4 regions of the Clostridium sp. CS1-1 genome follow, and region 2 is predicted to be linked to each of the others. Evidence: riboswitches for the same ligand, from Rfam matches in the RefSeq annotation. Region 2 holds a riboswitch; each other region holds the start of a gene.
What was found. Region 2 has a riboswitch for S-adenosylmethionine ahead of AC0N0V_RS09630 (Na+/H+ antiporter NhaC family protein). Riboswitches for the same ligand answer to the same signal wherever they lie in the genome.
Positions count from the first base shown of each region.

Region 1: linked by a shared signal. The riboswitch ahead of metK (methionine adenosyltransferase) and the one ahead of AC0N0V_RS09630 (Na+/H+ antiporter NhaC family protein) in region 2 are both predicted to bind S-adenosylmethionine.
Region 3: linked by a shared signal. The riboswitch ahead of AC0N0V_RS04195 (methionine ABC transporter ATP-binding protein) and the one ahead of AC0N0V_RS09630 (Na+/H+ antiporter NhaC family protein) in region 2 are both predicted to bind S-adenosylmethionine.
Region 4: linked by a shared signal. The riboswitch ahead of AC0N0V_RS04245 (hypothetical protein) and the one ahead of AC0N0V_RS09630 (Na+/H+ antiporter NhaC family protein) in region 2 are both predicted to bind S-adenosylmethionine.

Region 1 covers NZ_CM148680.1:152,338-155,464, forward strand. The annotation lists gene AC0N0V_RS00740 (hypothetical protein) at 1-395, shown strand, start outside; tRNA gene AC0N0V_RS00745 (tRNA-Thr) at 953-1,028, shown strand; tRNA gene AC0N0V_RS00750 (tRNA-Tyr) at 1,038-1,122, shown strand; tRNA gene AC0N0V_RS00755 (tRNA-Val) at 1,129-1,204, shown strand; tRNA gene AC0N0V_RS00760 (tRNA-Thr) at 1,222-1,297, shown strand; tRNA gene AC0N0V_RS00765 (tRNA-Tyr) at 1,307-1,391, shown strand; SAM riboswitch class I at 1,485-1,585, shown strand; gene metK (methionine adenosyltransferase) at 1,664-2,839, shown strand; gene recD2 (SF1B family DNA helicase RecD2) at 3,004-3,127, shown strand, end outside.
Region 2 covers NZ_CM148680.1:2,057,426-2,060,552, reverse strand. The annotation lists gene AC0N0V_RS09635 (DegV family protein) at 1-39, shown strand, start outside; gene AC0N0V_RS09630 (Na+/H+ antiporter NhaC family protein) at 607-1,935, opposite strand; SAM riboswitch class I at 2,134-2,242, opposite strand; gene deoC (deoxyribose-phosphate aldolase) at 2,440-3,093, opposite strand.
Region 3 covers NZ_CM148680.1:943,930-947,056, reverse strand. The annotation lists gene AC0N0V_RS04205 (MetQ/NlpA family ABC transporter substrate-binding protein) at 1-205, opposite strand, end outside; gene AC0N0V_RS04200 (methionine ABC transporter permease) at 283-924, opposite strand; gene AC0N0V_RS04195 (methionine ABC transporter ATP-binding protein) at 917-1,882, opposite strand; SAM riboswitch class I at 2,245-2,355, opposite strand; gene AC0N0V_RS04190 (D-alanine--D-alanine ligase) at 2,551-3,127, opposite strand, start outside.
Region 4 covers NZ_CM148680.1:954,033-957,159, forward strand. The annotation lists gene pdxR (MocR-like pyridoxine biosynthesis transcription factor PdxR) at 1-492, shown strand, start outside; SAM riboswitch class I at 655-766, shown strand; gene AC0N0V_RS04245 (hypothetical protein) at 1,090-2,112, shown strand; gene AC0N0V_RS04250 (ABC transporter permease) at 2,096-2,422, shown strand; partial or broken gene AC0N0V_RS04255 (GTP-binding protein) at 2,705-3,028, shown strand; gene AC0N0V_RS04260 (hypothetical protein) at 3,018-3,127, shown strand, end outside.

The DNA of each region.
Region 1 (3,127 bases), 1.9 Mb from region 2:
TTTATGAGAATATAGGTTATAATTCTAAAAATGAGAAAAGTGATAGTAATATGAAGATAGCTAATGAAGAAATTAAGAAGAAAAATGATAAGAATTCCGTTACAGTAAAGCAAGATATTAAAAATAAGAAAAAAGAAGAAATAGCTGTATTCAATTATTCAGAGAATGGAAATATTCACAGTTTAACAGATTCGGATAAATCTAAGTTGATGTCTGTATCAAGTAAGCTATCAGTAGTTGATTATCAGAAAGTAAAAGAATATCTTATAAAAGCAGATAATAGCGATATAAGAGATGTTATGAAATTACTTAAAGAAAGACTATCAGATAAAGAATATGATAAAATTAGATATATTGAAAGTAAGCTTGCAATCAATGAAACGATAGAGCAATAGTAAAACTGGGACAAAAAAGGTACTTGTGCCTATAGATTGTCACAGTTTATTTTTTATTTATCTTTCTATAACCCTTATGCAGCAAGGCCATAAGCCGAGGACATTAATTTAAAAAGATATTAGAGAGATTTAGAAAAAATAATCATCTAGTAATTATTAAATTGTATTTATCCGATGACTACCCGCTCTTTACTCCCTCGCACTCTGTGAAAGCGACTATCACCAAATCAGAGATTTGGGATATCTGCTTTTCTACAAGGGTACGTTGCGAGCGGCTACGTCCCTGGATAACGATTTCTAAGCATCAGGTGGAGTTAAAACTCCATCTGATGCCAAGAACTCTGTTTATGTAAAATGTTCTGTGTCGACAAGTTATTATAATTTAAGATAAAAATAAAAATGAATTAGTGAGAAAAAATTAGAAATACATAGTAATTTAAAGAAATTACAGCTAAATATTGGTTAAATGAGCTTATATGGGGTTGAAAATATTCTTATAACATTGTATACTAATCCATGTCAGATCGGTTGAGAAACAAACCGACAGAACAAGATAAGCTGGCATAGCTCAGCAGGTAGAGCAACTGACTTGTAATCAGTAGGTCGCGAGTTCGATTCTTGCTGCCAGCACCAAGCAAATATGGAGGAATTCCCGAGTGGCCAAAGGGGGCAGACTGTAAATCTGTTATCATTGATTTCGATGGTTCGAATCCATCTTCCTCCACCATAATAAGGGCGCATAGCTCAGCCGGGAGAGCACCTGCCTTACAAGCAGGGGGTCACAGGTTCGATCCCTGTTGTGCCCACCAAAAGTTAATATTAATAAGCTGGCATAGCTCAGCAGGTAGAGCAACTGACTTGTAATCAGTAGGTCGCGAGTTCGATTCTTGCTGCCAGCACCAAGTAAATATGGAGGAGTTCCCGAGTGGCCAAAGGGGGCAGACTGTAAATCTGTTATCATTGATTTCGATGGTTCGAATCCGTCCTCCTCCACCATAAGTAAAGCACTTTTTAAGTGTTTTATTTTTTTTAGACATAATGCATTTTACTTTAAAAAATACATAGTACATAATATAAAATTGAATATAACTCTTATCAAGAGAGGTGGAGGGAAAGGGCCCGATGAAACCCGGCAACCAGCTTTAAAGCTAAGGTGCCAATTCCTGCAGTAATGATCTGCAAGATAAGAGAGTTGTTAAGCTATTTAACCTCTTCTTATAGAAGGGGTTTTTATTTTTAATTTTAAAAGTTTTAAAGGAGGCAAAGTGATGAGAAGATTATTTACTTCAGAATCAGTTACAGAAGGACATCCAGATAAAATTTGTGATCAGATTTCAGATTCTATTCTTGATGCTATATTAGAAAAAGACCCAAATGGAAGAGTAGCTTGCGAAACAGCAGTTACTACAGGTATGGTTATGGTTATGGGAGAAATATCAACTAACTGTTATGTTGATATCCCAAGATTAGTTAGAAAGACTATAGAAGAAATAGGATACACTAGAGCTAAATTTGGATTTGACTGTGATACATGCGCGGTTCTTACTTCAATAGATGAACAGTCATCAGATATAGCTATGGGAGTTGATGAAGCTCTAGAGTCTAAAATGGGACAAATGGATAAAATGGAAGCTGTAGGTGCAGGAGATCAGGGAATGATGTTTGGTTTTGCTACAAATGAAACACCTGAATATATGCCTATGCCAATAAGTCTAGCTCATAAGCTTTCAAGAAGATTATCTGAAGTAAGAAAAAGTGAAACTTTAACATACTTAAGACCAGATGGAAAAACACAAGTTACTGTGGAGTATGAAAATGATAAACCAGTTAGAGTTGATGCAATAGTTATATCAACTCAACACGATCCAGAGACAACTCGTGAACAAATAGAAAAAGACATGTTAGAGCATGTAATAAAGCCTGTTATACCAGCAAATCTTTTAGATGATAATACTAAGTATTTTATAAATCCAACAGGAAGATTCGTTGTTGGAGGCCCACAAGGAGATGCAGGATTAACTGGAAGAAAAATAATTGTTGATACTTATGGTGGATATGGTAGACATGGCGGTGGAGCATTCTCGGGAAAAGATCCAACTAAGGTTGATAGATCTGCTGCATATGCTGCAAGATGGGTTGCTAAAAACCTTGTTGCTGCTGGAGTTGCAGATAAGCTAGAAATACAAGTTGCTTATGCTATAGGAGTAGCTAAACCTGTATCTATTACTGTTGATACTTTTGGAACAGGTAAAATAGATGATGGTAAGATCATAGAAATAGTAAATAAGGTGTTTGATTTAAGACCTGCTGCTATAATAAATGAATTAAATTTAAGAACACCGATATACAAACAAGTTGCAGCTTATGGACATTTTGGAAGAACTGATGTAAATGTTCCATGGGAAGGTTTAAGTAAAGTTGAAGAAATAAAGAAATATTTATAGTAAAAAAACTCTTATGCTTGTGCATAAGAGTTTTTTTACTAGTTAAGAATTAAGAGTGAAGAGTTGAAATTTTAAATTCTAACTCTCAACTACTAACTATAAAAAATATGTTATAATTAAAATAAAGTGAAAGTGAAACACAAAAAAGAAATAGGAGCGAGCTTATGCAAGAAATACAGGGTGTTGTGGAAGATATAGTATTTCAAAATGAGGAAAATGGTTACGTAGTGTCTAGGGTTAAAAGTGGAAAAGAAACTATAACAATAGTTGGTTGTATACCATACATAA
Region 2 (3,127 bases):
TTTTTAGGAAAAGAAAGAGATATTCAAGCAGAATCCTAATATTGTAAGAGCAGAATAATGATGTACCTTTAAAACATTATAATCTACCTATAGGTATGTAAATAAAAAAGGTTTAGTCAATAAAAACTAAACCTTTTTTATGAGTTATAAAATCATTTCATGGCTGTAAATATGAAATGATTTTTTCTTCAGATGTGGATTACCATTTACCTGAAAACTACTTAAATCTTATCCGATGATTACCTGACTTAATATTACCACTTGGCTCAAGTTCCACTTTATGACAAGTGCAAATTTTTGACCTACTTTATTTATTCTACATTGATCATAAAATCTCCTGTTCTTAAGGCCAATTTAAATCATAAATATAATATAATTTTTTATATATGAATGCACCAAACATTTAAACTCATACTTAAACTTAACTTAAAAATTATATAATATAGATTATATTTGACCATAACATATATTCTTATCTTTATGACTTAAAAAATCCGTAAATTAAAAGCTAATAAGCTTTTGAGGTATGAGTTTACTTGGCTCATACTTCAAAACTTATCTGACATTATAGTCTAGTTTTATTTCACTTTACTCACACTACAAGCATTAAGCAGTTTTTTTATTATCTTCATTATTCTTAACATTTATCGGTCTCAATTTAGGTAATCCAGTTAGAATTGCTATTAAAGCGCAAGCTCCCATTAAATAAGGATAGAACAAATACTTCATCACTAAAATAGGAGATATTTTAGCTACACCAGCAGCTACAAGTATCTGAGCTCCGTAAGGTATAATTCCCTGAATAAAACAGGAGAAAGTATCTAATAGACTAGCCGACTTTCTTGGATCTACTCCAAATTTATCTGCAATATCCTTTGCTAATGGACCAACCATAACTATTGCTACAGTGTTATTGGCTGTACATGCATCTACTACACTTATAAGCGCAGCAATTCCAAATTCAGCACCTTTTTTGCTCTTAATTCGTTTTGTTATAAAATTAATAATAAAATCAATTCCGCCGTTATATTTAACTAACTCTACCATTCCGCTTATCAAAAGTGACATGATAACTAAATCAGACATACCTGTAATTCCTTTTCCAGCCGATTGAGCAAAGCCTATTAAATTAAAGGCACCTGTTGCCATTCCCACTACCCCTGAAAACAAAGTACCAAATATCAGTACCAGAATTACATTCCCTCCAATTAAAGCACCTATTAAGACAAATACATAAGGAAGTACTTTAATTAACGAATAGCTATAATTACCAACTAAAGCAATTTCCTTTCCACTTGTAATGACAGCAAGGATAATTGCGGTTATTACAGCTGCTGGAAGAACAATTTTGAAATTAACTTTAAACTTATCTTTCAATTCACAACCTTGAGTTTTAGTAGCAGCTATTGTTGTATCTGAAATCATCGAAAGATTATCTCCAAACATCGCTCCACCTACTACCGCTGCTAACGCAAGTTCTACTGGAACACCGGTTTTAGTAGCTAGTCCTACCGCCATAGGCGCTATAGCCGCAATTGTTCCCATTGAAGTCCCTATTGAAGTTGAAATGAAACATCCGATAATAAACACACCTGCAATCAAAATATTACTCGGCAAAATGCTTAACCCAAGGTTAACAGTAGAATCAACAGCCCCCATATCCTTTGCTACCTGAGCAAAGGAACCAGCTAATATAAATATTATGCACATTAAAATAATATTTGTGTCCGCAGCTCCCAAGCAAAATCTTTCTAATTTATTATTAAAACTTTCCTTCCTATTCATGGCTAATGCTACTAAAGCTGCTATTAAGAATGGTACCGTAACTGGCAAAGCATAAAAATCATTAGTTACAATTCCAGTAATTATGTACACAGCCACAAAAATTAAAAATGGCAATAATGCCCATGGGTTTCCTGTTTTGTTTTGACTCATTATAAACTCCTCCTCTTTTTCAATTGATGTTAAGTTCTAACTTATTTAAATTGCTATTGATTTATACTGTTTTAAGACAACCTTCAATTTAAATTTTGATGTTAAAACTCATAAATGGTGTAATCTTTAGTTCTTTGTATCATAATTTTAGACAATAAAAAAACTTCTTGCAGATAAATCAAGAAGTTAATACACCTTTCCTCATCTGCCAGGTAAAACCTGCTGGATTTAGCACCTTTAAAAGCACATCGTACTTTTGGGTTGCCGGGTATCATAGGGCCAGTCCCTCCACCACTCTTGATAAGAAGTTACTATTTAATTTTACTGTTGTATTATATCAATTTAACAGAATAAAGTCAACCACTATTTGAAAGATATCAATTCAAATATTTCATATTTCACAATTGTCCTTTTTGAATAATAACTAACCAATACAAATAAAAAGAATATAGTAATAATCGGCATACTAACGTAACCCAGTACTATATTCTCAGTAATATCCTATTACTTTGAAGACTCCTCAACAATTTTTATTCCTGCACTTGCCCCAATTCTATTAGCACCAGCTTCTATCATGGCTCTTGTAGCCTCAAAATCTCTAATTCCCCCAGAAGCTTTTACTCCAACATCAGCTCCTACAGTTTTTCTCATTAAGACCACGTCCTCTACTTTTGCTCCACCAGAGCTAAATCCTGTGGAAGTCTTTACAAAATCTGCACCAGCCTTAACTGACAGTTCACAAGCTTTTACCTTTTCTTCTTCAGTTAATAAACAAGTCTCAATAATAACCTTGACTAATGCCTTTCCTTTCGCTTGTTCCACAACATATCTTATATCCTCTTCGACAACATCATACATTTTATCCTTCAAGGCACCAACATTTATTACCATATCAACCTCTTGAGCTCCATTTTGAATGGCATTTTCTGTCTCAAAGGCCTTAACCTCTTTAGTATTAGCTCCTAAAGGAAACCCAATTACGACACAAGTTTTTACATCTGTTCCTTCAAGTTCTTTTCTTACTAAAGATGTATAATAAGGATTCACACAAACAGATGCAAAATTATATTTTCTAGCCTCTTCACATAGCCTTATCACCTGCTGTTCTGTTGCTTCTGGTTTAAGTATTGTATGATCTATATATCTTTGTATTTCCATTTTGTTTATCTCCCTTCAAATTCATAACCAATTC
Region 3 (3,127 bases), 1.1 Mb from region 2:
CATAGCCTTCTTTTGCAAGTATAGGTTTTACAGCCTCTCTTAGAATTTCAGCATGTGGCGTTGGAGATGCCCCAACCTTTATAACCTTTTTAGTTTCCTTGCTAGTGTCATTTGTTTTAGCAGCCTCCTGTTTTTGTCCACATCCTGCTAGTCCTAAAACTAATAATGCTGATACTGCTATTGATAAAATTTTTCCTTTTTTCATGTTAAATACCTCCTAGTTTTTATTTATTAATAATTTTTAAATCATCCTTCATTGTCAATCCTCAAGTACCTATAACACTACTTGCTTAATTTCTTATACATAAAGTTTCCTGCACCTTGAAGTAACTGTACAAGAGCAATCAAGATTACAACAGTATAAACCATAATATCTGTTTTAAATCTATAGTATCCATATTTAATGGCTACATCTCCTAGTCCTCCACCGCCTATAGCACCTGCCATAGCTGAATATCCCACTACACTTATAACTGTTAAAGTAATTCCAAGTATTATAGATGGAATTGCTTCCTTAAGTATAACCTTAAATATTATTTGCCAGTTACTTGCACCGAAGGATCTTGCCGCTTCAATCACTCCGGGATCTACTTCTTTCATAGCAGACTCTATTATTCTTGCTGCAAAAGGCGCAGCGGCTATAGTTAAAGGCACAATAGCTGCAGTTGTTCCTATAGTTTTTCCAACTACAAGTTTAGTAAATGGGAATATGGCAATCATAAGTATTATAAAAGGGAAAGATCTTAAAATATTTATTATAAAGTCTAAAATTTTATAGATAGTTTTATTGGGTTTTAATCCTTTTTCATCAGTTATAACAAGTACTATTGCAGGCATAAATCCTATAATTACCGCAAGAATAGTAGCAACTAAAACCATATATAAAGTCTGTCCTAAAGCAGGAAATAAAACATCACTAATCATTTTGAACTACCTCCCAAGCTATAGATTTTGTACTTAAAAACTTACAAATGTTCTCTTCATTTTCATGGGTTGTATTTATAACAAGACTTCCCAATACATTGTCTCTAAATTTTTCAAGCTTTCCCCAAACTATAGAAAAATCTATATTAAGCTCTCTAGCCATAGAAGTTATAATAGACTTCTGACTCTGCTCTTTAGGAAAGAATAGTCTTATGTTGACACCATCGATAGGTAGTAGTTCCTCTTCTCCTAGCAGCTTTTCAAGGTGTTTATCTGGCTTTAAAAATAATTCTTCAGCATCTCCTAAACTTTTAATTTCTCCTTTATCCATAATTGCTACTTTAGAACATATCTGTTTCACAACTTCCATCTGATGAGTAACTATAACTACTGTTATATTTAGCTTTTCATTTATTTCTTTAATAAGATTTAATATAGATTTTGTTGTGTTTGGGTCTAGTGCAGAGGTTGCCTCGTCACATAGTAGAACTTCTGGTTGAAGTGCGAGCGCTCTTGCTATTGCTACCCTTTGTTTCTGACCTCCACTTAAATCTCTAGGCATACTATTCATTTTGTCCTTTAATCCTACAAGCTCAAGTAAATTTGTAACTCTATCTTTTATATCCTCTTTGCTATAATTCCATACTTCCAGTGGAAGAGCTACATTCTCAAATACATTTTTTCTATTTAAAAGGTTAAAGTTTTGAAATATCATTCCAAGGCCTTTTCTAAAATCTCTCATTCCTTTTTCACTTAAATTTTTTACCTCTTTATTCATAATCTTTATACTTCCGCTATCATAGCTCTCCAGCCCATTTAAACATCTTAAAAGGGTTGACTTTCCAGCACCGCTGTGGCCTACAATACCTACAATCTCACCTTTTTGTATATCTAGGGTTACATTACTTAAAACCTTTGTAGCAGAAAAACTTTTATTTACATTTTTTATTTGAATCATATATTTTCTCCTTTCTATTGATGTCCTAATATTTTAAAGCTCATAATTCATGTGTCTGCTATTATTCTATTAATTCTCCTATTATCGCTTATTTAACAATGTTCATTTGTAACTTATTAAAGTTATACCGTTGTAAAGTTTTAATCTAATAAACTGTAAGTTATGAAGTAAGCTGACATCAGATATGTTTTGTTCTAACTGATATTTAAAATTCCTTTTCTGCATATATATTTTCACAAAACGCAACTAGCAAAGCAGGATCTTTAGCTTAGTTAGAATCTTTTTTCTGATATTATTAACATTTAAAACAAAATAATTAAAGCTCGAGGAAAACCCCGAGCTTGTAAAGTCTCAACGATATCCTCTCATCTTCCAGCTTACGCTGTAGGAATTAGCACCATTGTATTATTAAATGAAATAATACTGGTTGCTGGGCTTCATAGGGCCAGTCCCTCCACCACTCTTGATAAGTTCAAGTGTTTTTATTCAATTTATTGATTTAAATTGTATCATCGTTTTGCTATACTGTCAACAACTTTTATATTTTACTCATAGATTTATACAAATTAGGCATTTTTCTTGTAAATTAGCAATATAACAAGAAATTCTTACGTTTAGTTCTTTCAATCTTTAAATTATATTCTAAACTCTATGACATCATTACAATTTTATCTATTTTCTTTCAAAGATAATTCAGTTACCGCATTTAATAAATCACTGTAAGACATATTTACGGCCTTTGCCCCTTTAGGAAATAGACTATTTTTAGTCATACCTGGTAAAGTATTAAGCTCAAGTAAATAAGGAACTCCATTCTTTATTATCATATCTACTCTTACATATACACTGCACTTTAATACCTTCCAGCATTTTAATGCCATTTCTTCAATTTGCTTTTGCAAACCTTCTTCAAATTGCACTACTATCTCATCGGCTCCACCATCAGCATATTTTGCTGTGTAATCAAAGAAATCAGAATTAGTTTTAGGTTTAATAGCAATTATAGCTATCATTTTTCCATCTAACATGCAGCAAGTTATTTCGTCTCCTTTTATATACTTTTCAATCATAACTTCCTTGTCATAATCTAACGCTAGTCTTACTGCATTTTCTACATCTTCTCTTTTCTTAATTAAATTTGTAGCTACACTAGAGCCTCCACTATTAGGCTTTATAAAGACAGGATAACCCATTTTGTCTATAAAATCATAATCTATTTCATCCACACTGCTTACACATAGCCAA
Region 4 (3,127 bases), 1.1 Mb from region 2:
GTAATATACATAGGTAGTTTTTCTAAGATATTATTTCCAGGTATAAGAGTTGGATGGATTTTAGCGGATAAAAAGCTTATAGGATATTTAGAAAGCATAAAAAGAAGTAGAAATATACATACTTCATCTTTGGATCAGGCAATCTTCTTCGATTATCTTCAAAGTGGAAGTTTTGAAAAGTATATTAAAAAAGCAAGAAAAGTCTATAGAGAAAAGTATGAATTTGCTTTAGAATGTGCTAAGAAATATATTCCTTGCAAAGAGATAATGGGTGAAGGGGGACTCCATATATTTATAAAATTAAAGGGAGTAAGTTCAAGAGAACTTTTAGACAAATGCTGTGAAGAGGGAGTTATCTTTACTCCAGGAGATATTTTTTATACAAATGGTGAAGGATCTGATACTTTAAGGCTTGGATTTTCAAGAGTGAGTATAGAGGAGATAGAAAGAGGGTTTGAAATAATAGGAAGTGCTATAGAGAAATTTCGTTAAAATCAATATCTGTAACTTAATTCAGGTGTTATTAAATTAATAGTTTAATACTATTACTATAGAGGCGAGGATTTTCGATAATAAAAATGGTTGACAAATCTGGAATTCAAGTGTAGTATGATATGAAAAATGAATAATTATGCACAATATGTTATATTCGTATTCTTATCCAGAGTGGTGGAGGGACTGGCCCTATGAAACCCGACAACCGGCATTTTTATTTAAATGTATCGGTGTCAATTCCTACAGGATATTATATCCTGGTAGATAAGAAAGATAGTTTATTTTAAGATTAGATATAATTCTAACTTAAAACAAAAGGCTGTTTTTCTTATGTTGAAGAAAAATAGCCTTTTATTTTATGTTTTTTCAAGTCTTGGTATTTCCAGCAAAATAAAACTTAGTTAATACAGATGAAAGTAGAAAGTTATAACGTATGAGTGTTATTGCAATTATAATTTATTGAAAATTCAGTTTCAAGGATAACCTAATAAGTTTTGCAGTTTGATAATATGTATTTAAGCAACCATTTTACTTTATCACTGTATAACTAAGAATTAGTAAAACAAGTAATTATTTAAAGAAAGGTGAATAAAGATGATCAAAATAACAGAAGAAATTTTAAAAAGTATTGAGGAATTTAAAGTAAATGCTGAATTATGTGATAGGGATGAACTAGACGTTGCTGAATACAGAAAACGTATTGTTGCGATGGGTGTTTATAAACAAAGAGTTAAAGGCACGTATATGGTAAGGTTAAGAGCTACAGGTGGAGTTATAGAGCTAAATCAGCTCCATGCTATAAGTGAAGCGTCCAAAAAACATGGACATAAAAAAATACATTTCACCACTAGACAGGATATTCAGTTTCAAGCATTACCAATGAGCAGTATATATAACATCATGAAAGATGTTATAAAGGTTGATATAACTACAAAAGGAGCTTGTGGAGACACAGTGAGAAACGTGGGATGTTCACCGCTTTCTGGAGTAGCAATAGATGAAGTTTTTGATGTAACTCCTTATGTAAAAGCGGTTATAAATCACCTAATGAAAAACCCTGCTGCTCTTCAGCTTCCAAGAAAATATAAGATAGCTTTCTCAAATACTCCGGAGGATACTGGAAATGCTACTATGGCTGATTTAGGTTTTATAGCTAAGATAAATAATGGTGTAGAAGGCTTTGAAGTTTATGGAGGAGGAGGTTTCGGTGGAAGACCTAGAATGTCCTTAAAACTTGCAGATTTCATAGAGGATAAAGATATTTTATATTATGCACAGGCTATGAAAGAAGTCTTTGAGCAAGAAGGAGACAGAACAAATAGACATCAAGCTAGAATTAGATATATTGTGCATAGATTAGGAGAAGAAAAATTCCTTGAGTTATTTAACTCACAGGTTGCAAAGGTTAAAGCAGAGGTAAACTTAGATTTCAGAGTAGATGAAGAAGATATACGAATTGAGCAAGATCCTATACAAACAGCGGAAGAAGTAAATCAAACTCTTGAAGTTAACAAGCAATATAAAAATATGTTATTTGCACAAAAGCAATTAGGATATTATTCAGTTTATATTCATCATAAAGGTTTAGGAGGGGGACGGGGTGACTCTAAGAATTGAGGGTGTAAGTAAAAGATACAAGGGAGCTAATAAGGAATTTGAAATACTTAGAAATATAGATTTAATAATAGGTTCAGTGTTTGCTGTATCTATGTCAATAGAAAGTGGCATTAAAAATTTAAATCCTAATTATATAAGAGTAGCCGAGATGACGGGAGCTAAAGGCTATACATTATATAAAGAGGTAATTTTTCCAGCAGCTATTCCAGTTATTGTAGGTGGAGTAAAACAAGGATGGGCTTTTGCTTGGAGAGGGCTAATTGCCGGGGAAATGATAGCTTCTTCTATGAATGGATTAGGAAAAGCTTAAAGTGTAACTTATCCGCCGGGATATACTAGTAATTCTTCTGCACTATAAATACTTTTAATTCGTCTAAAGCTCAGATAGAAGAAAAAGCTAAGACTCATAAAAAAGTATTTAAATATACTTCATAATTACTAATATATCCCTCTATGTAAAGTTACTCTTCAAATCAGAATTCTATAGTTTTAAAGTACATAGATATAGCGGGAGGAATAAATAATGAGTGAATTATCACATCTTGATAAATTGGAAGCAGAAGCTATATAACACTAAAGTTCACAAAGGAGAGAGTGTGAGCAGAGGATTACAATTGATGTAGCATATCATTATCTTACAACAGATAGACGAGGCTTTATCGTAGCTGATACACCAGGCCGTGAAGAATATACTAGAAATATGGCAGTTGGTGCATCCTTTGCAAATCTTGCTATCATACTAGTAGATGCAAAGCAAGGAGTACTTGTTCAAACAAGAATACACGCAAGAATCTGTTCTTTAATAGGTATAAAACATCTTATATTTGCTGTTAATAAGATGGATTTAATCGGATATGATCAGGAAAGATTCCTGAAGATTGAAGAACAAATTAGAGAATTAGAAAATGAACTTTCTTTCTTATACAGTAGGCGATGAGATTCCAGTTAAAGGTGAGAGCTATCATTATCCAGATAATATTGACATTTTAGTTCTTCGTGATTGGGTGACAATTAA